Regions from separate parts of the Arthrobacter sp. M71 S08 genome, predicted to be linked through region 1. Evidence: riboswitches for the same ligand, from Rfam matches in the RefSeq annotation. Region 1 holds a riboswitch; each other region holds the start of a gene.
What was found. Region 1 has a riboswitch for S-adenosylmethionine ahead of AC5RTB_RS04785 (rhodanese-like domain-containing protein). Riboswitches for the same ligand answer to the same signal wherever they lie in the genome.

Region 1 (9,630 bases):
ATGAGGGCAATCCGGCCGCGCGTTTAGGGAACTTCCTCGGGCAGGCGTTCGGGCTCATGGTTCAGGCCATCCGGAGGGCCACCAGGTTGGCGGTGGCCATGGAGGCGCGAGGTTTCGGCGCAGGTCCGCGCACGTGGGCGCGGGAGAGCACATTCAGCAGTGTCGACGTCGTCGTTGTCCTGGTGGGCCTGCTGATAGCAGGACTCGCAGTCACCGCGGCAGTACTTGCGGGGACCTGGAACTTCATTCTCGGCTAGCCTGCCCTGTTCGTAACGCGCTTCGGAGGTGCATCATGAAGAGAGCGTTGCGGGAGGCAGCAGGTTTTTCCCAATGTTGCACCGCATGAATTGTTGGTACTGCGGTGTGATGTCTAGCGATGTCGAGTGTGGGGAACGAACATGGCCGATGGACAGCCGGACTGGCTCAACGTCATCAGGGACAACCACCTGCGCCCGTTGCGGCGGTTCGTCGGCCGCCTGACCCCGGACGCCTTCCTGGCTGACGAGGTGGTCCAGCTGACCCTGCTGCGGGCCTGGGAGCATCCGGTCATGCGCGGACACAGCGAGCTTGAAATCCGCGCCTGGCTCTTTGTGGTTGCCCGGAACATCCTCGTTGACTCGTTCCGCAGCGGCTTCCGCCGCCACGAGTTCGACGTGGACGAGGTTCCGGAAACTCCTTCCGACGACGAGGTGGAGCAGCTTCTCACCTCCTGGTTGCTGACGGATGCGCTCAATGAACTCTCGCCGCAGCACCGTGACGTGGTGCTGCACTTCTACTTCCGCGGCGAGACGGTGGCTGAGATTTCACGGGCCCTCTCCATACCGGTGGGGACCGTGAAATCCCGTCTTCACTACGCGCTGCGCTCCCTGAAGACAGCGCTGCTTGCCCAGGATGTGGTCTCGGGAGGTTAGGCCTGTCCCACCGTCACTGGATCATCGTGCCGTCGGGAGCGATGACGTACCAGACCTCGTTCACACCCTGGCCTTTGGTGTCGCCTGGGGCCTCGTCCTCGGCGAAGTAGTAAATCGGCATGCCGTTGATCGTGACCTGCATGTCGCCGTCGGGCGTTTCGATGGTGCCCACTTCTCCTGTGACGCCTTCCACCTCGGGCGACTCGCTGTCGCTGAGCACCGGCGGCCATGCCTCCAGGCAGCCACCCTCACAGGCGCTGACTCCGGAACCCGGCTCGTCGTTGGTGAAGACGTAGACCACCATGCCCTCGGCGTCGACGACCACTTCGCCCAGGTCGGTTTCCGCTACCCCGAGCGGCGTTCCGACTGTTCCTCCGCCGGCAGCATCACCGGTCGGTTCTTCTGTGGCTTCGCCGGTCATCCCGTCGGTGGCGCCATCCGTTGCCTCCACGGTGGGCTCCACCTCGGCGGGGTCCTCGGTAGGCGGTGCTTCCGCGGCGGTTTCTTCACCGGCGGGAATGTTCTCGCTTTCAGTGTCTGCGCCGCCACAGCCGGTCAGCGCCAGCAGGCAGATGGCGATGGCGGCGAACAGGACGCGCATTGCTTTACTCATGGTCATTCCTCCCGTGATCACCCCCTGGACGCCGGGGGTGGAAGTGGCCACTCGACCCCTCTACCGGGAAGACGCTGGAGCTACCCCGAATGGTTCAATGTGCGGCCGAACTCACAGGTGAATCACAGCTTCAGCCTGAGGCGAGGGCCTTGCCGAGATCCGTCTGGAGGTCACTTACGTCCTCAAGGCCCACCGAGAGCCGGATAACGCCGTCCGACAGCCCGATGGCCGCGCGTCCTTCAGGTCCCATGGCACGGTGCGTCGTGGTGGCAGGGTGGGTGATCAGTGTCTTGGAATCGCCCAGGTTGTTGGAGATGTCAATGATGTCCAGCGCATCGAGCAGCGCGAACGCCCGCTCCTTCGCCCGGCCCTCGGGGGCGTCCAGTTCGAAGGTCACCACGGTGCCGCCGGACGTCATCTGGGCAGCGGCAAGATCGAACTGCGGGTGCGATTCGAGCAGGGGATAGCGCACCCAGGTCACTGCCGGTTGGGCTTCCAGCCAGCGGGCGAGGGTCAGCGCCGAGGATGAGGAGTGGTTGACCCGCAGGGATAGCGTCTCCAGCCCCTTCAGGAGGGTCCAGGCGTTGAAGGAGGACAGCGCCGGACCGGTGTGCCGCATGAGGGTCTTCACCGGACCCTCGATGAATTCCCTGCGGCCGAGAATTGCGCCACCCAGGACCCTGCCCTGGCCGTCCATGTGCTTGGTTCCGGAATAGACGACGATGTCGGCGCCCAGTTCCGTGCACCGCTGCAGCAGCGGCGTGGCGAAGACATTGTCGACGACGACCTGCGCACCGGCGGCGTGGCTGAGTTCCACGACCGCCCTGATGTCGACGATTTCCTGCATCGGGTTCGAAGGCGACTCGAAGAACACCGCGGTGGTAGGGACGCTCAGCGCTTCTTCCCACTGGTTGAGGTCCCAGCCGTCCACGAAGACCGTCTCCACGCCCCAGCGGGGCAGGATTTCGTTCAGGATGACGAAGCAGGAGCCGAACAGGCTGCGGGAGGCGACTACGCGGTCACCGGCAGCCAGGAGCGCTCCGAGCGCCGTGAAGACGGCGGACATGCCGCTGGCGGTTGCGAAGCATGCTTCTGCACCTTCAAGAAGGCGCAGGCGTTCCTGGAACATGGCGACCGTGGGGTTGCCGTACCGGGAGTAGACAAAGCGGTCGACATCGCCGGTGAACGCGGCCTCCGCCGCAGCGGCGGAGGAATACACGAATCCTGAGTTCAGGAAGAGGGCCTCGGAGGTTTCCTCGAAATTGGACCGTGCCAGCCCACCGCGCACGGCGAGGGTGTCGGGCGACCAGGCGGCGGTGTCGTCGTCCGGACGTTGGATCCGTGGGTATCCGCCGTTGCCGGCGATCGGCTCCCGACCGGCTGCCGGAGAGAACGACGACGGCGGCGTGGACTCACTCACCGGCGTCGCCCTGGCCGTTCGCCGGGCTGGCAGCACCGGGTTCGGCAGTGACGGATTCAGGGGTGCCGGATTCAGCATGCGTGGTGGTGGCAAGGCCGCTTGAGCGCCAGCCGCCGTTCGCCTCGAAACCGTGCAGCACGTTGTAGGCGGTGTGCCCGGCAGCAGTTGCGCTCTGCGCCGCGGCAACCGAGCGGACACCCGAGCGGCAGAGGAACAGTAGCTCCCTGCCCTTGAGGCCGTTCAGCTGGTTGAGGAAGGAGACATTGCGGGTGCCGTCGGAGCGGTTCCACTCCAGAAAGAGGGGGGCGGTGCCGGCGTCGGTGAGATCGGGGACGCCAACGCTTTGCCACTCCTCAATTGTGCGGACATCCACAAGGACGGCGCCCTTGCTGACGCGTTCCACCGCTTCGCGTGGCGTGATGTCGCCGGCATAGCCGTTGCCTGGCTGCTGATGGGGGGTGTAATGCTGTGACACTGTGTCTCCTCACGCTGTGCACGCTGGTGATCGTGGATCCTGATCGGGGTGCCGAGTAGTCACCTGAGGCACCCCGCCGTGAAAGAGGGTTGCCGGCCAGCAAGTCAGGGCTTGGCGCTGGCGCTCGTTACTCCGGATTGAACGTAGCACCGGCGGCGCCCGGTCTGCCACGCTGGGCCGTAACGTGCAGTAACGCCTGTGCTCGCGCTAAATGCTCCCGCTTCAGGACACGGACTCCACGAGGGCTCCGAGTTCGGCGGTCAGTTCCGGAGATACAGTGACCGGCTTCCCGTCGATCGACTCGACTTCGGCGAGGAGGCGGACGCTCGAAATGAGCCAGACGCCGTCGGAATTGAACAGGTCCTCCGGCACGAGGGGACCGTATCCGAGTTCCCAGCCCGAATTCCGGGCGGTCTCGAACAAGGCCCCCTGAGACGTTCCGGGCAGGATCCCGCTCTCCAGTTGCGGGGTGATGAGGTGCTTGACGCCGTCGATCACCCGGGCGATCAGGACCGTCGACGTCGGGCCTTCGAGCACCTTGCCATCGGAGGAGGTGAAGATGACGTCGTTGGCGCCGTGGGAGCGGGCGTAGCGGAGTGCGGCCATGTTCACCGCGTAGGAGAGAGTTTTGGCGCCCATCAGCAGCCACGGCGCGCGCTGCGCGACGGCGCTGTCATAACCGCGGTCCAGGAGGAGGATCGAGAGGCGCTGTCCGCGCAGCCCCTTGGGTAGTGGTGAGACCAGCACCCAGGCCGTCGCCCCGGCGCCTTCCACCCCGCGGGTGGCGACGAGTTTGACCACCAGTTCGCCGTCGTCGTCGGCTTCCTTCAGCGCAGTGGTGACGGCGCGTTCCCACGCGTCCGACGGCGGGACCTCCAGTTCGAGCGCCTCGGCAGAGGTCGCCAGCCGGGCGAGATGTGCCTGAAGCTTACGTGGCGCGCCCTTGACCGCCAGCATGGTCTCGAAGATGCCGTCGCCGCGGGTGATCCCGGTGTCAGTGACTTTGAGCTGCGGTTGCGTCGCGTCCGCGATGCGGCCGTCGGGGGAGGAGGGGTCCAGGAACACCAGAACAGTCATGGGCACCAGCCTAGCGACCGGGGGCCCCGGGGCGGGCGAAGCTCGCGAATCCGGATTGCTCTCCTCGTTCAGGCCACGCTGGGCCCAGTCCCGGTGGCCTGTTCAATGCTTCCACAGAAGGATGAGGTGACGGAAGGCCGCGCAGCCAGCAGTGCGGACTATTGGGGGAAGGACGAGCCCAGCGCGGACAGCACCCCGAACGCTTTCGTCCGCACTTCCTCCCACTCTTCGGCCGGGTCGGAATCGGCCGTGATCGCGCCGCCCACACCGAGCGTAAGGCGGGTGGCGTCGTCGTCGTTCTCCATCACGAGCGTACGGATGACGACGGCGAGGTCCGCCGCCCCATCGAGGGAAAAGTACCCGGCGGCACCGGAATAGACGCCGCGCGGCCCGCCTTCGAGCCGGTCAAGGATGGCCATGGTGCTGATTTTGGGTGCGCCGGTCATGGAACCGGCAGGGAACGCGGCGGCGACTGCTTCGGCGCGGGAGGACCCGGGCCGAAGCTGAGCGTCGATGGTGCTGACCATCTGGTGCACCGTTGCATACGTTTCGATGTCGCACAGGCGGCTCACCGTCACGGTGCCGGGGATCGCCAGGTGGGAGAGGTCGTTGCGCAGCAGGTCCACAATCATGATGTTTTCCGCACGGTCCTTGACGCTGGTGCGCAGGTCGGCCTGCAGGGCGGCGTCCTCGTCAGGGTCGGCGGAGCGGCGCCGCGTGCCCTTGATCGGTTCGGCCCGCATCCCGCCGGAGGAGTCGAGCCGGAGGAAGCGCTCCGGCGAGGTGCTGGCGACAGCAAGGCCGGGGAACGCGAAGTAGTGCGCAAACGGCGTGGGGTTGACGCGGCGAAGCCCGAGGTACGCCTCGAACGCCCGAACCGGGCCCTCTGCATGAGCGGTCAGGGCGGTTGTCAGGCACACCTCGTAGGAGTTGCCGTCGGTGATCTCCGCCTTGGCCGCGCGGATCTTTTCCAGGTACTGCTCGCGTGTATCCCGCACGGAGAACCGGGGAGCCGCCGGCGGCATTGCCGGAGCCGGAGCGGTTCCGCCCGACAGCACGACGGCGCGTGCCCGTTCCAGCCAGGCATCCGCGTCCGCGTCAGTGTCGCGGGAGCCGTCACGTAGGGTCAGGAGGTGGGTGCGCCGGTCATGGTGATCGAGGACGACGGCGCGGCCCGCGAAGAGCAGCGAGGCATCGGGGACCGTGCCGGGCATGTCGGTGTGCGGTGTTGTGGAACCGCCGGTCTCCCGCTTCAGTTCGTAGCCGAGGTAACCGAGCCATCCGAGGGCGAACGGGCCGGGGTAGTTGTCGGGGACCCGGACGGCCCGTCTGCCCCACACGCCGTCGAGCCAGCGGAAGAACGGCCCGGGGACGCGCGCGGTGACCGGACCGCCGGTGACCAGGGTGGTGCCGTCGGTGTGCTGGGCGAGCTGCCCGAACCGGCCACCGTCGTCCGCCAGTATCGAGAAACGGCTGCGGCCCTGTGGGTCCTCGGTGGTGGAGCTGTCCAACCAGGCGGCGGACCTAGCCGCCCCGTAGAGCGCGCCGAACACCGCTGCGGCCTCGGGGATCGTATCGAGGGTTTCGACCTGCAGGGTGAGGCCGCGGCGAGCCGCCCGTTCCATCGACATCAGGAACTCGCACTGGGGCAACCCGCTCAGGGCGCGGCGAAGCTGATCCGGAACGGCGTTTCCGCGGTGACCCTGCACCAGCAGATCGGCGTGGGGTGCGGGATGGTCGTCCGCGAGCCAGCGTTCCTCCTGGTCCGACCAGCGCTGCCAGAACGGAGTGTACGTGTCGCCGTCGCGCGTCAGCGCGCTAGTGCGTCGGAGGTCCTCGTCAGCGTCGATCCAGACGACGACGTCGAGGAACTCACGCGCGGCTTCGCACGCCGCACCCACCCCCTCAACCACGACAATGTCCGCCGGTTGCGTGAGGCGGGTGTCGCCGTCGTCGTTCGCGGTCCAGTCCCAGGCCGTCCAGCGGGCGGCCACCCCGGACGCGAGCGGGGTGAGAACTGTGCGGACGTATCGCTCCATGCCGTCGGCAAGGCCGTCCCAGCCGGGGTAGATGTCCTCAAGGTGGAACAGGCTCACGGTGTGGTGTTCCCGCAGCAGTGTTGTGAGTTCCACAGCCAGCGTGGTTTTGCCTGCTCCCGACCGGCCGTCGACGGCAATGATGAGCGGAACGACGGCGTTCACTGGCTTGTGTGCCATGACTTAGGAGAATGCCAATAGTGCGCCCACGGCGACGAACAGCGTGCCGAAGATGCGGTTGAGCAGGCGCTGTCCGCGCGGTCCGCTGGTGAACCGGCTGAAGGAGCGGGCCGCGGCGGCGAAGAAGAGCCACATCACCAGAACATCGATGACGACGACGGTGCCTGCCAGGGCACCGTACTGGCCCAGAAGCTCCTGCTCCGGTCGGATGAACTGCGGCACGAACGCCAGGAAGAACACGATTGCCTTGGGGTTGAGCAGGTTCACCCAGAGCCCCCGCCGGAACATTGACGCCGCGCCCTCGGCGTAGAGCGTGGCGGCCTCCTCGGCGGGAATCGGAGGTTCTATGAACTTCCGGATGCCGAGGTACACCAGGTAGGCGGCACCTGCATAGCGGATGATGTTGAACGCCAGCGGCGACCCGGCCACCAGCAGCCCGACCCCTGCCGCCACCACGGCAATATGCACGAGCAGGGCCACCTGCTGGCCGAGGATGCCCCACATGGAACGCCGGAACCCGACCGTGAGGGAGTTGCTCATGGTATTCACGGCACCGGCTCCCGGAGTGAAGCTGATGAGCGTCTGGGCGCCGACCAGCGCCAGCCAAATCGAGAGGGTCACTGAATAATCTTAGGGGCGTCCGCCGCAACCTCCTGCCCCTGCGCCTGCCACCAGCTCACAGTCGCTGCCGCGCCGGCCCGAAGAGGAGTAGGCCGGAGTTCAAGGAGTGCCTCGCTGCGCGCTGAGTCCATCACGAACGGGTTCTCGAACTGATACAGCATCTCCGCAAGCTCCCGCATGTCGCTCGAGACTCTTCCGAGTGAGCGGACCATCCAGCCCGGAATCGGGCGGACCCGTGGCTCCGGCCCGCCGGCGGCGCGCGCGAACTCCTGGGCGATCCCGCGTTGTGTCGGCGCGGGAGCTGTCGGTGCGTGCAGTACGGAGTTCCAGACATGCTCGCGCCGCGCCGCCGCGATCATGGCTGCCGCGAGGTCGGGAACGTAGGTGAAGGAGTGAGGTACGTCCGCGTTCCCCAACGGCCGGATGGTCTTCCCGGCCAACACCCGTGGGACCACGCGCTCGCCGGCATGGGAGGTGCGAACCAGGGGTCCATAGAAGTCCGATGAGACCACGCTGACCGTCGCCGTGGCCGAGGCTTCCCGTTGCTGCAGCAATCTGGCGCGCACTCCACGTTTGCCGGCGGACGCCGTCCGGAAAGAGTCTTCGGTCATGACCTCACCCGGCTGATCGTACGAATACAGGCTTTCCGGAAAGACGACGACGGCGCCCGCCTTCCCTGCCGTCTCGAGCACACCCTGCTCGGCCCGGGGCAGTTCCGCTTCCCACGCCGCAGCGGTGTAGGCAGAACCGTGGATGCAGTGGAAGACGGCTGCCGCCCCGTCGAAGGCTGCTTCCAGTTGCCGCGGGTCTGACACATCGGCGCGGACACGCTGGATGCCGGCACGGTCCGGACCGCTTCCAGAGCGGGTGAGGACCCGAACGCTTGCGCCCTGGTCCGCCAGTTGTTCCGCCACGGTCCAGCCGACCGGGCCGGCTCCCGTCACTATGTACAGCTGTGCCATTTCTCTTCTCCTGGACAATCGTTGGTTTGACGGATGCAAAGTGAGAGCACTGCTCTCGAAACAAGTATGTGCGGGCCCCCTCCGTCGTGTCAAGAGCACAGCTCTCTTAAGTTGACACTGCTCTCTTGCTTCGGCAGCATTGGTGCATGGCTCCCACACCGCGTGAACGTGCCCGCGCCCAAACCATGGAGGACATCACCCGGATAGGACGGGAACACCTCGCCGTTCATGGAGCTGCCGCCTTGTCGCTGAGGGCCATCGCCCGGGAGCTGGGCTTGGTGTCCTCGGCGGTGTACCGGTACGTCAAGAGCCGGGATGAACTCCTGACACTCCTGGTGGTGGATGCCTATACCGAACTCGGCGACGAAGTCGACTACGCCGTTTCGCAGGCAGCTGCCTCCGATCACGCGGGACGGTTCTTCGCGCTCGCACATGCGGTGCGCGGCTGGGCTCTGAGGGAGCCGGCCCGTTATGCATTGCTCTTCGGCAGCCCCGTGCCGGGTTATCACGCACCCGCGGAGCAAACCACCGGGCCCGGCACGCGCGTCATCAGGGCGCTCGTTCGGATATTCGACGACGCCTACCGATCCGGTACAGGTGAGGCACTGCCCGATATCCCGCAGGGCACGTCCAATCAGGGCCGGCTGTCCGTGGATCTTTCGCGCATTCGGGAAGAGCTGGACCTGGCGGCCAGCGATGACCTGATCGCGCGCGGCACGCTCGTCTGGGCGGCCCTCTTTGGCATTGTCAGTTTCGAAGTCTTCGGCCAGTACGGCGCCGGTACCTTCTCGGTCCCGGAGGAGCTATTCGAGCAGCACGTGCTGGTGCTGAAGGGCATTGTGGCGCTGTAGTAGTTACGCCTGAATTGCCGAGCGGCACTTACCGAGCGGCGCGACCCCGCGCGAGGTCCTCCTGCACGTACTGGACAATGCCGGGAACGGCGTCGTGAATCATTTGCCAGGTGGCTTCGAAATCTGCGCCATCCCCGTACCACGGGTCATAGATGCCGAGCTCCGAGACCGGCGTGCCGGCGGTGGACGGATCGAACTCGCGAAGCAGCCGCACGCGGCTGCGACTGTCGGCGTCAGGGGCTTCGAGCCGCAGATCCTCATAATGGTCCACGTCGAGCGCAAGAATAAGATCCCGCTCCGCGTACCAGGTTGGATCGAACTTCCGCGCGCGGTGTGTTTCGCTCTGCAGGCCCAGTTCGGTGAGCTTCGCGGCGGCTCGCTCGTCGATCGGGTTGCCGGTCTCCCAGCTGCTGGTGCCGGCGGAGTCCACCAGGACGTCCTCGGTCAGTCCGGCCTCCTCGAAAGCACGGTTGAGCATTATTTC
Region 2 (9,630 bases), on a different contig from region 1:
GTAACTCCACGACGCCTGCGTCAGGTAGCCGCCGGTTGTGTGCACCAGCCCTTTCGGTTTCCCAGTGGTGCCGGAGGTGTACATGATGAACAGCGGCGTTTCGGCGTCGAAGGCCTGAGCCTCGTGGACGGGGGAGGCGGCAGCGACGGCGTCGTGCCACCACACATCGCGGCCCTCCTGCCAGGCGATGTCGCTGCCGGTCCGCCGGATCACCAGGACGTGTTCAATCGAGTTCTTATGGACGGCATCGACTGCCTCATCAACGGTGTCCTTGACCGGCACCGCAGTGCCGCGCCGGTACTGCCCATCGGTGGTCACCAGGAGCTTGGCGCCGGTGTCCTCAACCCGGAAGCGCAGCGCCTCCGCGGAGAACCCGCCGAAAACGAGCGAGTGCACCGCGCCGATACGCGCACAGGCCAGGGTCACGACGACGGTCTCCACCAGCACGGGGAGATAGATGACCACCCGGTCACCCTTGCCGATGCCCAGGGCGGTCAGGGCATTCGCGGCCCGGCTGACCTCCTCCTGGAGCTGGGCGTAGGTCACCGTGCGGCGGTCTCCCGGCTCGCCCTCGAAGAACAGGGCGGGCTTGTCGCCCAGTCCGGCCTCGACGTGCCGGTCCGCGCAGTTGTAGGCAGCGTTGAGCGTGCCGCCGGAGAACCATTCGATGCGGGGAACCGAGAGCTCGCCGTCCCGGTTCGGGCGTGCCGGCTCGAACGTGTGCGCCGTATGCCAGGGGGAGGACCAGTGCAGCCTGCGCGCCTGTTCCTCCCAGAACGCGATCCGCTCCTCCTCCGTGGTCAGAACCGGATCAACTCTGGCTTCAGAGGCGCTCACGTCCACCGCGCCTATGTCCACCGTCGAACCGCCCACCTTTCGGCGATGCCAAGAAGCGCGTCAGTCGTCTTGCCAATGACCGCGAGCAGGATGATCGCCAGGAAGATCCGGTCGGTGCGGCCGTTGTTGGTCGAATCGGTCAACAGGAACCCGAGTCCCAGCGACGACGCAATGAGCTCCGCAGCCACCAGAAACAGCCAGGCCTGCGCCAGCGCCAACCGCAGCCCAGAGAACACAGCGGGCACGACGGCGGGCAGCTGCACCGTGGTCAACAACCTGATCCCCTTCAACCCGAATGCCCGTGCTGCTTCGACGAGGTTCCGGTCAACGTGGCGCAACGCCAGGAACAGCGTGGTGAAGACCGGGAAGAACGCGCCGATGAGGATCAGCGTCACCTTCGAGTCCTCGCCGATTTTCATCCACAGAATGAGCAGCGGGACCCAGGCGAGCGACGGAACCGCCCGCAGCGCCCCGATGGTCGGTGCGAGCAGCGCATCGGCCAGCCGGGACAACCCGAGCAGGGCGCCCAGCGCCAGGCCGAGCGTGGCACCCAGTGCGAAGCCGATGAGCACACGCTGCGTGGAGATGGCGATGTGGATCCATAGTTCGCCGCGCTCAATGAGTTCGACGGCGGCGGTCAGCACCGCGGAGGGCGGCGGCAGCTGCACGGCGCTGAAGACGCCCACCACCGAGTTCAACTGCCAGGCGACGAGGATGATGGCGGGAACCACCAGTCCCAGCAGGAGACGGACCGGTCGCCGGCTCAGCAGCCCTCCGGAGGTCTCCGCAGGCTCGAGAGGTGAGCCGCCGTCGTCGTCCGCTGTTGTCACGGCGCGGCCGGTGGCCTCCAGGCCTTCCGCGCTGGTGGGGTAGGCGCTGGCCCCGATATTAGCGCCATTCAGGTCACCAATCTGGGTCATCATGAAGCCTTGATGGCGTCCGGATCGGCGTTGGTGACGAAGGAATCGTCGAAGAGGGTGTCGAGGGCTTCGTCGATCTTCTCCTGCGAGGAGACATCGCCGGTTTCCACGAATACCGGGCCGACCGTCTCGAGAACCTTCCGCTGTGCCTCGCCCGGTGCGGGGTCGACGTCCAGGTTGGTGCGCTCGATGATGACGGCGTTGGCGATTTCCACGTCAATGCCGGCAACGTCCGCGAGGATCTGCGCGGTTTCTTCCGGGTTGTCCTTGGCCCACTGGCGGGCCTTCTCGTAGGCGTTCACCACGGTCTGGGCAAGCTCGGGGCTCTCGGTGAGGAATTCCTCGTTGGCGTTGAGGAAGCCGTAGGTGTTGAAGTCGATGTTGCGGAAGAAGAGCTCGGCGCCCTCCTGCTCAGCCGAAGCCATGATGGGGTCCAGACCGGCCCAGGCGTCAACCGAACCGTTGTTCAGTGCTGCCCAGCCGTCGGCGTGCTGCAGGTTCTGCACGGTCACATCGGAGGGGTCGATGCCCGCGGACTCAAGCGACTGGATCAGGAAGAAGTATGGGTCAGTGCCCTTGGTCGCCGCGATCGACTTGCCGCGGAGGTCCTCAAGGGTCTCGATACCGGTGCCCTCAACGGTGACCATTGCCGACCACTCGGGCTGGGAGTAGATGTCGATCGTCTTGATCGGTGATCCATTGGACCGCGCGAGGAGAGCTGCGGACCCGGCGGTGGATCCGACATCGACCGCTCCGGCGCGGAGGGCTTCATTGGCCTTGTTGGAACCGGCGGACTGTACCCAATTGACGGTCACGCCCTCGTCCTCAAGCTCCGCTTCCAGCCAGCCCTGGTCCTTGATGACCAGGCTGAGCGGGTTGTAGGTGGCGAAGTCAATGTTGAGTTCGGTGGCCGTGGAACCCTCTTCGGTGGACGAGGCGTTCTCGCCGGCGAGGCAGCCGGTCAGGGCGAGCGTGCCGGTGGCGGCGAGCGCTACGGACAGGACGGCGCGGCGGGTGAAGGGCGAGCGGGTGCGGTTCATGGTTTCCTTTGCGTGGGGTAGCAGTCGCCGTGCGGACGGGCACGACGACGGAACAAGCTGTGTGTGTCTAGTGGCCTTTGACGCCGAGTGTGGTGAGCAGGGAGCTGCGCATTCGGCCGAGGTCGGCGGCATTGCGGTCCCGCGGGCGGTCGCCCGGGACGGTGAGTACCTCGGTGACGGAGGCGCCGGGGCGTGCCGGGTCGGTGGACTTGCCGAGCACGATGATGCGGTCTGCGAGCTGGAGGGCCTCGTCGACGTCGTGCGTGACCAGCAGCACCGTAGTGGGCTGGGCGGCGTGGATATCCAGGAGAAGGTCCTGCATCTTCAGCCGGGTGAGGGCGTCGAGGGCGCCGAACGGCTCGTCGAGGAGCAGTACGCCCGGGTTCCGGGCGAGCGCCCGGGCCAGGGATGCCCGCTGGGCCATGCCGCCGGACACTTCACGGGGCCGGTGCTCGGCGAAGTCGGCGAGCTCCACGAGGCCCAGCAGTTCGGTGACCTTCGCCTTGCCGGTGGCTGAGCTGGTCCCCCTGGGCAGGCCAATCGCGACGTTGGCCCGCAGCGACAACCAGGGGAGGAGACGCGGTTCCTGGAAGGCGACGGCGCAGCGGTCATCGATGCCGTTGACCGCGGTTCCGTCGATGAGGACGGCGCCGGACGTCGGTGCGTCGAGGCCCGCTGCCGCGCGCAGGAGGGTGGACTTCCCGCAGCCGCTGGCGCCCACAATGGCAAGCACTTCACCGGCCCGGACATCGAGGTTGATGTCGCGGAGGACCACATGCTCGCTGGTTCCGCCGCCGAAGGACCGCGTGAGGGAGGAGAAGGTCAGGGGAAGGGCCAGCTTGTTTGAGGCGTTGTTGGCGGCCTTAGTCTGTGCCTGCTGCTGCGCGCTGAGAACGGTGCTCATGTATAACTCCATCGCTCCTGGCAGTAGCACCCGTTCTCCTGCATGCAGGTAAGGGTTGCTGCGGCGTCAACGATCCAGGTCTCTCGGCCGCTCGGGATGGTGGACTTCCACTAAACGCTTTTATGACGGCCCGATGCAATATGTGTCGTAACAAAGCAGGTCCAGGCTGCGGTCACTCGAGCAGCCAGTCCACCGCTCGCTCCAGCAACTCGCGGTGTTCCGGTGACGCGTACGACGCCGCGTCGTGGCCGAGAGCGTCGTAGAAGCTCCGCGCTGTAGCGGTTCCCGCACCCCGTTCCGCCGTCCGCTCCAGCGGTCGCTCCAGCGGTCGCTCCAGCGACCAAATCAATGGATGCAAATGACCCTCATGTTCGTGGCGGGCATGGACGACGACGTCCGGTGACGTGCGCAGCCAGCTGTAGCGTTCGTCGTCGACCGTGAAGTCAGGGACGCCCACCGGGAAGGAGCCCTCAAGCGCAATGTGCGCCGGGCCGTACTCCGGGTGCATGGAAACGCCCCGCACCCAGCGGCCCCCGAGTGCCTTTTCCCAGGACTCCGAATCCAGAAAACTGGTGGAGCTGGAGTGCAGGGCCAGCAGCGGTCGTCCGCCTGCCACCCACGCGTCCAGCCCCGCGGAGGCGGCATCCGTTCCGGGGGAGGTGCCGTCGTCGCGCGGGAGGCCGACGTTCACCACCAGCAGGTCCGGCCAGGCGGCGGAGTCCTGCAGAGTCCCGAGGGCGTCGTCGACGTCGTCGGCGGTTTCCACGGTGAGGCCGTGACCCTCGAGCAGGGCGGCAACGGCAGCGGATGTCTCGGCGAAGGGGTGCCAGGGGTCCGAGTACCGGCCGGTGCCGCTCAGGAGCAGTGCCGTTGTCATGGGGAGCTCATTTCCGTAGGTGACGGGTGAGGGGTTCCGAGCGAGGAGTCCCTCACGATCAGGTCCGGGTTCAGCTCCAGCCGGTGGACGGGCCGCCGCCGGCCCTCGGCGATCCGGGCGGCGAGCATCTGCACCGCCACCCTGCCGACGTAGTGCTTCGGCGGCCGCACCGCGGAGATGGCAGGCTCGGCAAGGTAGGCGACCTCGTCGTCGTACGCCACAACGGCCAGATCACCGGGTACCGCGACGCCCCTGTCTCTGCAGTGCTGCACGAGGGCTACCGCCTGAATGTCCGAGTGCACGAGCAGCGCGGTTGTGCCCGTATCCCGGCATCTGGCAAGGATCTCGTCGAACTGATCGGTCTGGTGGCCGCTTTGGGCGTGCTCGGCGCAGTCAGCGTAGGTGGCGTTCTCAGAAATGCCGAGCGCAGTCAGAGCTTGCCGCCAGCCGCGGACTACATGACGGCTTGTGGGACTCCCCGAATCTGTGAAGCATCCGACCTTCCGGTGTCCTTCCTGCCAGAGGTGCCGGACCGCCATCCCGGCCCCGAACGCGTGATCGGTGGCAACCCATTCCAGCCGGTGCGCCGGGATGGCGGTGGGGGAGCGGCGCTCAGCAAGGACAACGGGCACCGGTAAGGAATTTAGCCAGCGCAGGAGATCGTGTCCCGCTTCTTCCGACGTATTCGGCGCAACAATAATGCCGCCGATCCCGTCCATCGCAAGGAGCGCCTGGACCTGACGGCGGTTGTCCTCCGCGTCGTAGGAGGACCCGCGCACCACCAGTCGTACCTTCTGCGCTTCGGCTTCCGAGCGCGCACCGCTGATCACCTGCGGCCAGTAGTAGTCCAGCGACGGGACCACCATGCCAAAGGTATGCCGGTTGCCGGTGAGCTGCTCCGAGGCATCGCGTTCCAGCGGGCTGGGCAGCACCGCCCCGCCGTGTACCCGGGAGACCAGCCCCTGTTCCGCTAGCGCGTTTACGTCCCGCCGGATCGTCAGTTCACTCACGCCCAACTCTGCCGCGAGCACCCGGACCGTGATGGCGCCGTGCGCCCGCAACTCGTCCATCAGCCGTTCCCTCCGCTGGAGGGAAAACATCGACCGGCCTGCCTGCCGGGCTTCGTCGTTACTCATCATGCACCTTCACTTCCAGGGTAAAACTGCCGTTCCTGCGGTGTTCTGCACTCATGCGGAAGGTCAGCCGGATCAACCGTTCGCCCCACACCGCCGCAAGGAGCGGGTCATCCAGCTCCCAGTGCTCGGTTCCGACGTCGGCAATGCCGGCATCCCAGCCGAGCTGTGCCTTCCGTCCACCTATGACGCCGGGAATCCCCTCGGGCGATATCGTCGCTACTCCCTCACCCACCTGTGAGAGGATCCCGGCGACCAGATAAGAGATGTCGACGCGGTCATCCGCGTTCTCCGGCGGCTCCGGCAGCGCCCATTCGTCGCTGACGAGTGCCCTCCCGCCTCCGCCGCGCCGCAACGACGCAGTCCGTCGCCAACGGGAGCCTGCGGGCAACCCGTACGCCTCTTCGAGCTGCATCACCATCGCGGGGTTGTCGGCAGACGGTTCCTGCACGACGACGGCTGCGAACTCCCCGCCCACGCCCTGACTCAGCCCCCACGGGGCGGGGACAGAATGCCACCCGCTTTGCATCGCGCGGATCGAGTAACGGTCCGGGCTGAAGGTCTGAGCTGTGTAGGTTGGCTGGCCGGCATCGACCAGCAGCGGGACACCGTCCACAGCCACGACCACAGAACCCACATCAAGGTGGTTGTGGTGCTCGCCGTTGTGCCCGCCCTTTGCGGTCAGCGTCACACCGTTGCCTGTACCGGGGTGCTCCCGCGCGACCATGATCTGAACGGAGGCAAGATACGTGAAGGGAATCAGCGACGGCTCGCCGGTGCCGTTGCGCTCGGACGTTACAGCGTGCATGGCCCGGAGGAGTCCACCGTCCGTCACCGGCTGTTCGGCAACCATTGCCCGCGCGTGGCGACCGGCGTCGTCGTCGTTCAGGCGATTAGCCCACCGGCGGAGCAACTCCCAGGGGAGGGCGTCTGATGCCCGCCCGGGGCCGTCGGCGACATTCAGGAAGAAGCGTCCGCCCAGGTGCATGCGGTGGGGGAAGGCGATCAGTTCCCTGGTGATCGGGAGGTCACCGCTGAGTTCGCCGTCGGTTGCGGCTTCGAGAAGTTCGAGGGCCTCGAGTGCCCGCCCGGCGCCGTTCCACCAGTAGGCGAAACCCTCATCGATCGCACCGTCGGAGGGGAGTGAGGCCAGGAAGCGGTCCAGGCCCTCGATGACCCGCGCGGTCAGCCGCGCTCGCCGGTGTGGATTGTCTTCGAGCAGCAGCGCCGCGGTGAGCACGTTGAAGTGGATCCATGGATTCCAGTTGTGGACGTCGCCATGCAACCCGAGCCAATGCCAGTCGAGCCGCTCGAGGAACGGAAGGAACACCCGCGTGGTGGCTTCCGATCGAATCCGCCGGCGCAAACCCGGGGTTCGCCCGTCCAACCGGTCCCCCAACAGCAAATCAATCCAGGCGAGCTGCGCCACCACCTCGCCGGCTCCTAGATCCAAGTACGGCTCATCCCGGTCAGGCAGAACGTGACGCTTGCGGCTGAAGGCGTCGTCGTGCGCGGCCCAGCTCCAGGAACTCTGCTCACACAGGAGGTAGGCGCCGTCGACCACTTCGTCGAGCCAGTCGAGTCGGTCGGCGTGCTGCCATGCCATAAGGACCGCACGGGTGAGCCGGTGCTGGCGCGCACCGACGAGACCCTCGTATTCCGTCCGGTTACCGTCCCGAAAAAACCGGGCGTAGTGCGATACCAGCGGTTGGGGCCAAGCCGTTCCGTGTTCAGCGTCCGCGCGATCCTGCAGCTCGCGCGGGAGAAGCACGTGCTTGCCTGACCACTGCTTTTTCACCCGTTGCCGAGCGTCAGCGAGAGTCACCCGTAGGCAGGGTTCGGCGGCTGCATTCCCCCAGGCAGCGCTCAGTGGGTGCTCTTGAGTCAGCTTGGATTGATCGTTCATGTTCGATTCAGATCGGTAATGAGAAACGTGATTGCTTCACGTCGACTCTGAGTATGTACTGGTTCCAGAAGTGATGCAAGGCACACCGCTCGGGCATCAGACACACGAAAGGACCGCTCCATGGTGAACAAACCGGAGGCACTGGTGGTGATGGATCGTAAAACCTTCGCCGACCAGTTCGACGCCTCGCGGCTGGAGCGGTTGGGGGAAATGGTGGCACTGGGTGAGCCGGTCTGGACCGACTCGCTCGATTCCATCCACGTGAAGGAGCGGCTGGCAGACGTCGAAATACTCGTCACCAGCTGGGGCGTTCCCCATCTCGATGCGAACCGCCTCGCAACGATGCCGAACCTGAGGGCCATCTTCCACTGTGCCGGGACCATCCGCGACTTTGTGAGCGATGAACTGTGGGCCCGGAACATCCTGATCACCAACTGTGCCGACGTGAATGCGGTGCCGGTTGCGGAGTTCACCTTCGCGACCATCCTGCTCGCGGGTAAAAAAGCACAGTTCCTCGCCAATGACGCCCGGTCATTCCGGGAGGACTGGTCCTACGTTCTAAACCACGGCGACCTGGGCAACATCGGCCGGACGATCGGTGTCATCGGTTTCTCCCGCGTCGGCCGGCGTGTGGTCAAACTGATGATGCAGCTGCAGGACGCGGTGTGCCTGGTGGTTGACCCGTACGCCGACCCACAGGAAGTAGCCAAAGCGGGCGGACGGCTGGTGACCCTCGAGGAAATGCTCCCGGTTGCCGACGTCGTCACCATCCACGCGCCGGAGCTGCCGCAGACCCGCCACATGATCGGTGCGGATCAGCTCGCCGCCATGAAGGACCACGCCACCCTCATCAACACGGCCCGTGGTTCGCTGGTCGACACCAAGGCACTTGAAGAAGCCTGCCGTTACGGACGCATCCAGGCGGTGCTCGACGTGACGGAGCCGGAACCGCTCCCGGCGGACTCCGTGCTCTATGAACTGCCCAACGTTGTGATCACGCCGCACATCGCCGGATCCCTCGGGACAGAAACCCGGCGCATGTCCGACGCTGCGCTGGATGAGTTGGAGCGCTACCTTTCCGGCGAGGATCTGTTAGCCCGCGTCCTGCTCGAAGACCTGGGGCTGAGCGCATGAACAAGCTGACACTTCCGGCCCTGGACCGGGAACTCTCGCCCTATACGGGCTGGACCCGCGAGCACCACGCGGCACAGGCCGATTCGATGCTGCTCGGCGTTCGCAAGTGGGCCAGTCCCAGCCACGCCCGCATCACACCGCCCGGACGCGAAGGCGGCTACGGCCGTGCCATCGACGGACTCGAAGGCTTCGCGCGCACGTTCCTCACCGCCGGCTTCCGCCTCACAGGCGAGCGCGGCGACGATCCGCTCGGCCTCGCCGAGTGGTATGCGGAAGGCCTGCGTCACGGCTCCGATCCCACCTCGGCCGAGCGCTGGGTACGCCCCGACGAGCACGGCCAGGCAAAGGTCGAGGCTGCGGCCCTGGCCCTCGTGCTCGACATGACGCGCCCCTGGCTGTGGGACCGTCTGGACGGCACCGTCCAGGAACAGCTCGTCGACTGGTTCTCCCTGACCACCGACGCCGAGTACCCGCGCATTAACTGGGTTTGGTTTCGCATCGTCGTCCAGCAGTTCCTGAAGTCCGTCGGTGCGGACTACAGCCAGGACAACATTGACGAGGACCTCGCGCTCCACGACACCTTCGTGCGCGACGCCGGCTGGTACAGCGACGGCAGCCAGCGCGCCTATGACCACTACGCCGGTTGGGCGCTCCATCTGTACCCGGCGCTGTGGCACCGGATGGCCGGCCACGACGACGGCGGCCCGGGTGCCGCCCGCCGCGACCGCGACACCGCGCACCTCGACCGCTTCCTGCTCGACGCCGTCCGCCTGGTCGGTGCAGACGGCTCCCCGCTCATCCAGGGCAGGAGCCTGATCTACCGTTTCGCTGCGGCAGGGCCGTTCTGGGGCGGCGCGCTCGCCGGCTGCACCTCCGTCG
Region 3 (9,630 bases), on a different contig from region 1:
ACAATGGGCAGGGTCTGTTGGGACCCTGCCCATTGGCGTTTCCCGCATCGGATGGCGAGGCAATCATGCCGCCCATCCAGAAACAACACGACAAGCAACCAGAGGTGACGAGTGGAACAGCGCAGAATAAGGCTTGCCGCAGTGGGAGACGAACTTCTCGCGGGACTGGGTGATCCGCGGGCGCTCGGTTGGCTGGGCAGGGTCTTGGCGCGAACCACACCGGATAACGCAACGCTCGAAGCGTTCAGCCTGGCCGCTCCGGGTGAGGGAACCGAGGCTCTGGCCGCCCGCTGGCTGGAAGAGTCCAGCCGCAGGTTTGCCGAGAATACCGAAAACCGGCTGCTCATCGGGCTGTCGGACCGAGACCTCGATCTGGAAATTTCGACGGCGCGGAGCCGGCTGAATCTCGCGAACATCCTCGATGGGGCGGCCCAGATGAGCATCAAGGTGCTGGTGGTCGGACCGCCGCCGGGACTGGATGCGGAGCGCAACCGCCGGCTTGCCGACCTCTCGGCAGCTTTCGCCGATGTGACGACGCGCCGTAAACATGTCTACGTCGACACCTTCACTCCCCTGCACGCCCATGAGCAGTGGCGTTCTGATCTGGCCAAGAACGGCGGCGGACCGGGTCAGGCGGGCTACGGTCTCATAGCGTGGCTCGTCCTGCACCGCGGCTGGTTCCAGTGGCTGGAGATTCCCGCGCCCGCCTGATGCCGGGAGGACTGTCCGAGGGCGCGAAGGCCTGAGCTTCAGCTCCCGTGGTCGAAGACGACCTTCCCGAAGACGCCGCCGCCAGCCATCCGCTCAAATCCTGCGCGTGCCTCCCCCAGCGCATGCACTGAGTCGATGGTCGGGCGAACCCCGGTCACCGCAAGGAACCGGGCCAGGCGCTGGAGCTCGTCACGGGTGCCCATCGTGGAGCCCAGCACTCGCAACTGCAGAAAGAACACACGGTTCAGGTCCGCCGACGGGGCCGGACCGCTCGTGGCACCGCAGGTAACGACGGCGCCACCCGGCTTGAGCGCTTTCAGGGAGTGCGCCCAGGTCGCTTCTCCGACCGAATCGAATACGACGTCAACGCGCTCCGGAAGCCGGGCGCCGGCGTCGAACGCGTCTGCCGCCCCCAGCTCCAGCGCCAAGCGGCGCTTCTCTTCGCTGCGACTGGTCACCCACACCCGGTAACCGGATGCTCCGGCGAGAAGGATGAGCGCGGTGGAGACACCGCCTCCGGCCCCCTGCACCAGGATGGTCGAGCCCGGAGCAGCCGGCGACGTCGTGAACAGCATCCGGTATGCAGTCAGCCAGGAGGTCGGCAGGCATGCTGCTTCCTCGAAGCTCAGGTCTGCGGGCTTCGGCACCAGATTCCGCTCCGGCACCCAGACGTAGTCCGCCATTGTGCCGGGATAGTGCTCGGAGAGCAGGGAACGGCTGGGGTCCAGCGTTTCATCACCCTGCCAGCCGGGCGAGGAGATGACGCTGTGCACGATGACTTCGTTGCCGTCGTCGTCCACTCCGGCGCCGTCGCATCCGAGGATCATGGGGAGTTTGTCCTGTCCCAGGCCCACCCCGCGCAACGTCCACAGATCGTGATGGTTCAGTGTGGATGCCCGCACCCGGACCCTGCGAAAGCCGGTCGGCGCAACAGGTTCCGGGAGCTCACCGACCCGCAGTCCGTCAAGCGGGGAGTGAGCGGACATCGACTCGGCGTACACTGCGCGCATTCGGCGCTCCTTTACTCCGGGCTTGGTGAGAATGCTTCCGCTCCATCCTAGGCACGAGCCGCACTGCAGAGGGCCCGCACGGCCGACCGGCCCGTTTAGGTTCACTGCGCTTGCGTGTGGGAGACTTGAGGGCAGTCCGGACCCATGTGGTCGATCGGCAAAGCCAATATAGGCAACGTAAGGAGGCAGCCATGAGCAAGCGTGCACGCAAGCGCCGTGATCGCAAGCGCGGCGGCGCTAACCACGGTAAGCGCCCCAACACCTGACATCACGGTCAAAGCAAACCGAAGAACCCCCGTACCTGTACGGGGGTTCTTCTGTTTGCTTTGACCGTGATCTTTCGTAAAGGATCCCTAGTGGTCCACGGTCTTGATCTGGCTGATGCGATCGAGAATGTTCGCCTTCAGTTTCGCCGGTGCAACCTCTGTGCAGGACCGCTTCACAACCGACCGGATGAGGCACTCCAGATCGTGTTCCTGGGCGCATTCCGGGCAGTCCTCAAGGTGGTCCTTGATCTCGACCAGGTCGGCATGCGAGAGCGCACCGTCCAGGTACTCGTACAACCGTTCGATCCGTGAGTCGTCGCAGTCGCCAAGGCTATGGCAGTCGCTCATTTTCCGTTCTCCTGTGTAGTTCCACTGTCAGCTGTGGACGCGCGTACCGAAGCACCCATGCCGCGCTCGTGCGCGTACTCGGACAGCAACTCCCGCAGGAGCTTGCGTCCACGGTGCAGCCGTGACATCACGGTGCCGATCGGGGTGTTCATGATTTCCGAAATTTCCTTGTAGGCGAAGCCCTCGACGTCCGAGAAGTAGACCGCCAGGCGGAACTCCTCGGGGATGGCCTGCAGAGCCTGCTTCACATCCGAATCGGGAAGGTGATCGAGTGCTTCCACCTCAGCCGAACGCAGTCCTGACGAGGTGTGCTCGGCTGCCTTGGCCAACTGCCAGTCCTCGATGGTGTCCGAATGGGACTGCAGGGGCTCGCGCTGCCGTTTGCGGTACAGGTTGATGTAGGTGTTGGTGAGGATCCTGTACAGCCACGCCTTTAGATTGGTGCCCGGCTTGTACTGGTGAAATGCGGAGAACGCCTTGGTGTAGGCCTCCTGCACCAGATCCTCTGCGTCGGCCGGGTTGCGTGCCATTCTCATTGCGGCCGAGTACAGCTGGTCCACATACTGCATGGCATCCCGCTCGAACCGCGCCGTCCGCTCCGCAACGGACTCGGTGGACAGGTCCAGTTCCTCATCTTCGGCCGGGGTGGGCCCCGCCGCGGCTGTGGTATTCATTGCTGCAAAGTCTACGCGTCCGATGGTCTGCCGGCGCTGCGCCGGGCGGGCAGGTGCGTCCACGTGGATGCGCGGCGTGTGGTCTCGTACCGATGTTGCTGTACCCATCTGCTCCTCGTATCCGTCTGTTCAATGTTCAGGCTCCGGTATCCACAACCATCGGACGGAAGCGGATATTCCGGCTCGGACCCCGCAGCGGATCGCCTCGGTGCGCCAAAGGTGCAAAACTAGACACATCCATCCACGGTTGTAACTGACTTTGTTCGCATAAGTAGATCCGGTGCCTCCAGGGTGCTGGAAGCCAGGAGGCATTGTGACCCTTGTTCGCGTACTCGCCCGCCCATTGCTCGCCAGCAGCTTCGTCCTCACGGGCATTGACCGGCTTCGGCACACCGACGCCACGGCCACAGCTCTGCGTCCCACCCTGGACCGCATCACCAAGGCGGTGCCCGCTGCAGCATCGGCCACGAGCAACGAACAGCGCGTTGCGAAGGTCCTCGGCGCCGCACATCTCGGTGCGGCTGTGCTGCTGGGGATCGGCCGTTTCTCGCGGCTTTCCGCGACGGTGCTGGTGGGTACGTCGGTACTGAACGCGATTGTCGAGTTCAACAACGCCGACTCATCCACGTCGAAAGCCCGCAAGGACCGGCGTAACCAGCTCATCAAGAACCTCTCCCTGATGGGGGCCGTACTGCTTGCAGCGGTCGACACCAACGGACGGCCGAGCTGGGCATGGCGTGCAGAACACTTCGCCGAAGACGCGCGCCGCAACGCCCTCGCTCTGAGCCATGACACACGCAAGAGCGCCCGTTCGCTGGCCCGCGACACAGAAAAGCGCCTCAAGCTGGCCGAGAAGGCAGTGCGCAAGACGGCCTCTGAAGTCACGGGTAGCTAAGGGGCATGAGCGCGCTGTCCACTGCACCATCCACGTCATTCTGGCCCGCACCACACGCACGAGGCCCCGTTGATGCAACGGTCGAGGTCCCAGGGTCGAAGTCACTGACCAACAGGTACCTCATCCTTGCTGCACTCGCCGACGGCCCGAGCAGGCTGCGCGCTCCGCTGCACTCGAGGGATTCACAGCTGATGGTGGATGCCCTGAGGTCGCTTGGTGCCCGCGTAGAGGAGGTCGAGGGCGACGGTACCTTCGGACCCGACCTGCTCATCACGCCCGTCCCGGCGGATGCATCGGGTGATGCAAGCGTGGACTGCGGCCTGGCCGGTACGGTGATGCGTTTCGTCCCGCCGCTGGCAGCGCTCCGCAAGGGACGCACCTCGTTCGACGGCGACCCGCATGCCCGCCGGCGGCCGATGGGTGCAGTGATCAGCGCGCTGCGTGGTCTCGGTGTCCACCTCGAGAACGACGACGACGCCCTCCCCTTCACAGTCGCCGGTTCCGGATCCGTGGAGGGAGGCACCCTGGTCATTGACGCCAGCGCCTCCTCGCAGTTCGTGTCGGCGCTGCTGCTCGTTGGTGCGCGTTTCACGGAAGGTCTCCGTCTGCAGCATGTGGGCAAGCCTGTTCCGAGTCTGGATCACATCTCGATGACTGTCCGCGTACTGCGCGAGGTCGGCGTCTCCGTGGACGATTCGGTGCCGAACACGTGGCGCGTCGAGCCCGGAACCATCAACCGGTTCGATGTGCGCATCGAGCCCGATCTTTCCAATGCGGGACCGTTCCTCGCGGCGGCCGTTGCCACCGGCGGCACCGTACGGATGCCGCACTGGCCCGCCAACACCACGCAGGTCGGTGAGAAGTGGCGGACCATACTGCCCATGCTCGGTGCCGCCGTCGAACTGACCAGCGATTCCACACTGGTGGTCCGCGGCTGCGGGACCATCACTGGCGCTGAACTCGCGGATACCAGCGAGCTGGCGCCTACTGTGGCTGCGCTCTGCGCGCTTGCACAATCGCCGTCGGTGCTGACGGGGATCGCCCACCTGCGCGGCCATGAGACGGACCGTCTCGCGGCGCTAGTCGCCGAGATCACGCGTCTTGGCGGCGATGCCGAAGAGACGGCTGACGGCCTGATCATTCGCCCGGCACCTCTGCATGGTGGCCCGTTCCACACCTATGATGACCACCGCATGGCCACCGCAGGAGCGATCCTCGGCCTTGCGGTAGAGGGCGTCGAGGTCGAGAACATCGCGACTACCGGTAAGACCATGCCCCAATTCCCGAAGCTGTGGGAGGCAGTGGCAGCCACCGCTGATCCGAGCGGCCCACTGTGACACCCTCCGGGTCCAGGCGTGGGACCTCCTCCTGGGACGAGTCCGACGTCCGTATCAGACCGAACAAGAAGGGTTCCCGTCCCCGCACCAAGGATCGCCCGGCCCACGATGACGCGGTGACCGGCCGGATCATCACTGTGGACCGCGGACGGTATACCGCCGTCGTGGATGAGGACACCGACGCGGAACGCATTGTCATTGCTGCACGTGCCCGGGAGCTGCGCCGCTCCCCCGTCGTTGCCGGCGACCTTGTCGCGTTGGTGGGTGACGTGAGCGGCGAGCCGGATACCCTTGCCCGGCTGGTCCGGATCCAGGAACGCCACACCCTCCTGCGCCGCAGCGCCGATGACACGGACCCCGTGGAGCGAGCGGTGGTCGCCAACGCCGACCAGCTGGTGATCGTCGTGGCTGCCGCCAACCCGGAACCGCGCACCGGATTCATTGACCGCGCGCTGGTCGCCGCGTACGACGCCGGCATCCAGCCGCTGCTCTGCGTCACCAAGGCGGACCTCAAGGACCCGGCGGACCTGCTGGCCAATTACGAGCACCTTGATCTGCCCATCATCACGAGCCAGACCGCGTCCACGCCCGACGCCGTCGAAACGACGTCCGCCAGCGGCACGTCCGCACTGCTGGCCCCGGGCGCCGTGAGCCTGCTGAAAAGTCTCCTGGAGGGGAAGGTGAGCGTGCTCCTCGGCCACTCCGGAGTGGGTAAGTCCACGCTGGTGAATGCGCTCACGGGGGCCAACCGCGCCACCGGCGGCGTCAACGCGGTGACCGGCCGCGGTCGCCATACCTCTTCGTCCGCCTACGCGCTGAAGGCTGCCGACTCCGCGCCCGGAACCTGGATCATCGACACGCCGGGGATCCGTTCCTTCGGCCTCGCCCATGTCGATGCCGACCGCATCCTTGCCGCCTTCCCGGACCTCGCGCCCGGAACCGAGCAGTGCGAACGCGGGTGCAGACACGACGACACCGCAGTCAACTGCGGGTTGGACGGCTGGGTCGATTCCGGGGAAGCCGGAGAATCAGGACCCGTGCGCCTCGCTTCCCTTCGGCGGCTGTTGGGTGCAGGGATTGAGCATCCGCAGGGCTCGAAAGAGCTGGGTATGCAATAGCTTGTTGCGTGCAGCGGCCCATACCCTGCTAGACTGATGGAAGTTGTTGTGTTGCGCACGAATGTTAAGCCTTGATTTCTCTACGGAGTTCGAAAGCTTTTTTTGCAGGCGATATGAACACCGCGACGGGAACCCCGAAGTACGGGGGGATCCTACACTCAAGGAATGATTTAAATGGCAACAGGTACAGTCAAGTGGTTCAACGCTGAAAAGGGCTTTGGATTCATCGCTCCTGACGACGGCGGCGCTGACGTCTTCGCTCACTTCTCCGCAATCAACTCCGGCGGCTTCCGCTCGCTCGAGGAGAACCAGAAGGTCAGCTTCGAGACCACCCAGGGACCCAAGGGCCCCCAGGCTGAGAACATCTCCGTTCTCTAACTCTTAGTTTTCAAAGGAAGGGACGTCGGCTATCGGCCGATGTCCCTTCCTTGCGTTAAGACCCAGCTGGCGGGCTTCTACGGCGTGCAAAGGGCACTCAACGCCCCGGGCATCGGGCCTCCCGCATCTGCGCGTCCCGAGGATATAGGTTGAACTGTATGAACCTCCAGAGCTACAACGATGACCTTCGCCTTGCCCATGTGATGGCCGATTCCGTCGACGACCAGACCATGTCCAGGTTCAAGGCGTTGGATCTGGCGGTTGAGACCAAGCCGGACTTCACTCCGGTCACCGATGCAGACAAGTCAGCGGAAGAGGCAATCCGCGGACAACTCTCACGCGCCCGCCCCCGGGATGCCGTGCTCGGCGAGGAATTCGGGAGCAGCGGCGCGGGCTCACGACGGTGGATCATCGACCCGATCGACGGCACCAAGAACTTCGTGCGCGGTGTTCCCGTGTGGGCCACGCTCATCGCCCTGGTGGACGAGGGTCGCCCTGTCGTCGGCGTCGTCAGCGCTCCCGCCCTCGGGAAACGGTGGTGGGCAGCAACCGGAACGGGAGCCTTCACCGGCAAGTCACTGGCCGCCGCAACACGCCTGCGGGTCTCGAACGTGTCGCGCCTGGAAGATGCGTCACTCTCCTACTCGAGCCTGTCGGGATGGAAAGAACGCGGCAACCTCGATGAATTCGTGTCGCTCACGGAATCGGTCTGGCGTACACGGGCCTACGGTGATTTCTGGTCCTACTGCCTCGTTGCTGAGGGCGCTGTGGACATTGCGTGCGAGCCTGAACTCAACCTGTACGACATGGCGGCACTGGTGCCGATCGTTACGGAAGCCGGTGGCCGGTTCACGTCATTGGAAGGCGCGGATGGACCGTTCGGCGGCAACGCGCTGGCCACCAACAGCACGCTGCATAACGACGTCCTGAAGATACTCAACCCTTCGCTGGACGATCTGCTCCAGGAAAATACGGGCGCCTGACGTAGCCACGTAACAAAACGGGCGGAGACTCCAGACTGCCCTATTCTGGATTCATTGGTCACGAGTGCCAGCGCTAAACCCCGGTTTGCTGGCCGGCAACCCTCCTTCCGCGGTGGGGTGCCCCGGGTGACGACCAGGCCGTTCCGGAAAGTGGTTCGGCAAGCGCGGGGCCTCCCTTGGCAGGTCCCTTGAGACCACCATGGGGTTAACCTTCTGTGAGCAATGCACTTCTTGAGAACACCACCGAACTGTCCGCGGCACCGCTTGCATCCGTGCTGGGCGCTGAACTGCAGGCGCCCCTGGTTGACGGCACTGCTGTCCGCTACGTCAACCTGGATTACGCCGCTTCGACGCCGGCACTGCAGCAGGTCAATGACTATCTGCAGAGCATTCTGCCCTACTACGCGAGCGTTCACCGGGGCGCCGGGTACACATCTCAGATTTCAACGTCGCTGTACGAGAAGGCACGGAAGACCGTCCGGAACTTCGTGGGCGGCCGTGCAGACGACGCGGTCATCTTCACCCGCAACACCACGGACTCCCTGAATCTCCTGGCAGGTTGCGTACCCGCGGGCGGCGAGGTCCTTTACCTCGACCTGGAACACCATGCCAATCTCCTGCCCTGGCTGGACCGCCCACATCGCGGAATTGTCGCGGCTGACACGATAGAGGCGACGCTCACCGCTGTGGAGGAGGAGCTGGCGTCCGGGGGTATCAGCCTGCTTGCCGTGACCGGTGCCTCGAACGTGACCGGTGAGGTTCTGCCCATCGACAGGCTTGCCGCCCTCGCCCATGCCCATGGCGCGCGCATCGTTGTCGACGCAGCCCAACTGGCGCCGCACCGGCGGATGGACCTCGTGCGTGACGGAATCGATTACGTCGCTTTCTCCGGGCACAAGCTGTATGCACCGTTCGGATCCGGAGTTCTGGTCGGCAGGCCTGACTGGCTCGACGCCGGAACGCCACACCTTGCCGGCGGCGGTGCCGTGAAGGCGGTGAAGGTCGATTCGGTCTCATGGACAACCGGCCCTGCGCGGCATGAGGGCGGGTCGCCGAACGTCCTGGGCGCAGCGGCGCTGGCGTATGCAACGGAGGTTGTCGCGGCCCTGGACCCGGAGGATTGGCTGTGCCATGAATCAGACCTGCGGAACGCGCTGGTGGACGGGCTCTCCGCCCTCACCGGCGTCACCGTACACCGCATCTTTTCTGACAGCACCGACGCAATCGGTGTGGTGAATTTCTCCGTCCACGGTTACGACGCCGGCCTCGTCGCCGCCTACCTTTCCGCAGAGCATGGCGTAGGGCTGCGGGACGGGAAGTTCTGCGCCCATCCGCTGTTGAAGCGCCTGGGCCTGCCATCGGGCTCCCTGCGCGCCAGCTTCGGACTCGGATCCCGGCAGGACGATGTCGACCGACTGCTCACCGGTCTCACCTCGCTCATCCGCGATGGGCTGGGAACCGACTATGTAGTTGACGCAGGGCGCTGGGTACCGGCTGTCGAGACCCGTTCCTTCCCTGACTGGGCTCCGCACACTCCGGGAACGGCGGGCGCGGCACCCTGCACAACCGACTGACAGCGCGTAGCTGACCCTCCCCGTTCCCGAGTAGCTCGGACCGGGTGATTTAATTGACGGGTTCTGATCAAGTATCGACAGGAGCTGCCGTCATGGGCGTTGGAGGTCCGCGCCTCGCTGAGCACCGCCGTCGTGAGTTGGCTCGGGGCTACCTGCAGGACAGCGAGCGCTATGAGCGCGTCCGTCCAGGGTATCCCCCGGAGGCTGTGGACTGGCTGGTCCCAACGGATGCACGACGCGCGGCCGATATCGGGGCCGGAACCGGCAAGTTCACGAGGGAGCTCACCCACCGTTGTCCTGCGGTGACGGCGATTGATCCGTCCGAGGACATGCTCT

Region 2: linked by a shared signal. The riboswitch ahead of AC5RTB_RS13455 (ABC transporter ATP-binding protein) and the one ahead of AC5RTB_RS04785 (rhodanese-like domain-containing protein) in region 1 are both predicted to bind S-adenosylmethionine.
Region 3: linked by a shared signal. The riboswitch ahead of AC5RTB_RS11935 (aminotransferase class V-fold PLP-dependent enzyme) and the one ahead of AC5RTB_RS04785 (rhodanese-like domain-containing protein) in region 1 are both predicted to bind S-adenosylmethionine.

What each region holds. Positions count from the first base shown of each region.
Region 1 is NZ_JBNHEY010000002.1:189,578-199,207, forward strand. It holds gene AC5RTB_RS04765 (energy-coupling factor transporter transmembrane component T family protein) at 1-257, shown strand, start outside; gene AC5RTB_RS04770 (sigma-70 family RNA polymerase sigma factor) at 399-911, shown strand; gene AC5RTB_RS04775 (COG4315 family predicted lipoprotein) at 925-1,575, opposite strand; gene AC5RTB_RS04780 (O-succinylhomoserine sulfhydrylase) at 1,655-2,863, opposite strand; gene AC5RTB_RS04785 (rhodanese-like domain-containing protein) at 2,937-3,419, opposite strand; SAM riboswitch class IV at 3,426-3,551, opposite strand; gene AC5RTB_RS04790 (aminodeoxychorismate lyase) at 3,642-4,496, opposite strand; gene pabB (aminodeoxychorismate synthase component I) at 4,655-6,712, opposite strand; gene AC5RTB_RS04800 (LysE family transporter) at 6,716-7,333, opposite strand; gene AC5RTB_RS04805 (NAD-dependent epimerase/dehydratase family protein) at 7,330-8,295, opposite strand; gene AC5RTB_RS04810 (TetR/AcrR family transcriptional regulator) at 8,442-9,146, shown strand; gene AC5RTB_RS04815 (low molecular weight protein-tyrosine-phosphatase) at 9,175-9,630, opposite strand, start outside.
Region 2 is NZ_JBNHEY010000007.1:3,095-12,724, forward strand. It holds gene acs (acetate--CoA ligase) at 1-837, opposite strand, end outside; gene AC5RTB_RS13445 (ABC transporter permease) at 849-1,757, opposite strand; gene AC5RTB_RS13450 (aliphatic sulfonate ABC transporter substrate-binding protein) at 1,757-2,797, opposite strand; gene AC5RTB_RS13455 (ABC transporter ATP-binding protein) at 2,865-3,701, opposite strand; SAM riboswitch class I at 3,707-3,804, opposite strand; gene AC5RTB_RS13460 (ThuA domain-containing protein) at 3,874-4,578, opposite strand; gene AC5RTB_RS13465 (LacI family DNA-binding transcriptional regulator) at 4,575-5,714, opposite strand; gene AC5RTB_RS13470 (heparinase) at 5,707-7,617, opposite strand; gene AC5RTB_RS13475 (hydroxyacid dehydrogenase) at 7,738-8,751, shown strand; gene AC5RTB_RS13480 (DUF2264 domain-containing protein) at 8,748-9,630, shown strand, end outside.
Region 3 is NZ_JBNHEY010000005.1:121,855-131,484, reverse strand. It holds gene AC5RTB_RS11985 (GDSL-type esterase/lipase family protein) at 112-711, shown strand; gene AC5RTB_RS11980 (zinc-binding dehydrogenase) at 750-1,721, opposite strand; gene AC5RTB_RS11975 (50S ribosomal protein bL37) at 1,913-1,987, shown strand; gene rsrA (mycothiol system anti-sigma-R factor) at 2,075-2,335, opposite strand; gene AC5RTB_RS11965 (sigma-70 family RNA polymerase sigma factor) at 2,332-3,009, opposite strand; gene AC5RTB_RS11960 (DoxX family protein) at 3,323-3,904, shown strand; gene aroA (3-phosphoshikimate 1-carboxyvinyltransferase) at 3,910-5,241, shown strand; gene rsgA (ribosome small subunit-dependent GTPase A) at 5,238-6,359, shown strand; gene AC5RTB_RS11945 (cold-shock protein) at 6,534-6,737, shown strand; gene hisN (histidinol-phosphatase) at 6,896-7,720, shown strand; SAM riboswitch class IV at 7,777-7,891, shown strand; gene AC5RTB_RS11935 (aminotransferase class V-fold PLP-dependent enzyme) at 7,936-9,294, shown strand; gene AC5RTB_RS11930 (class I SAM-dependent methyltransferase) at 9,387-9,630, shown strand, end outside.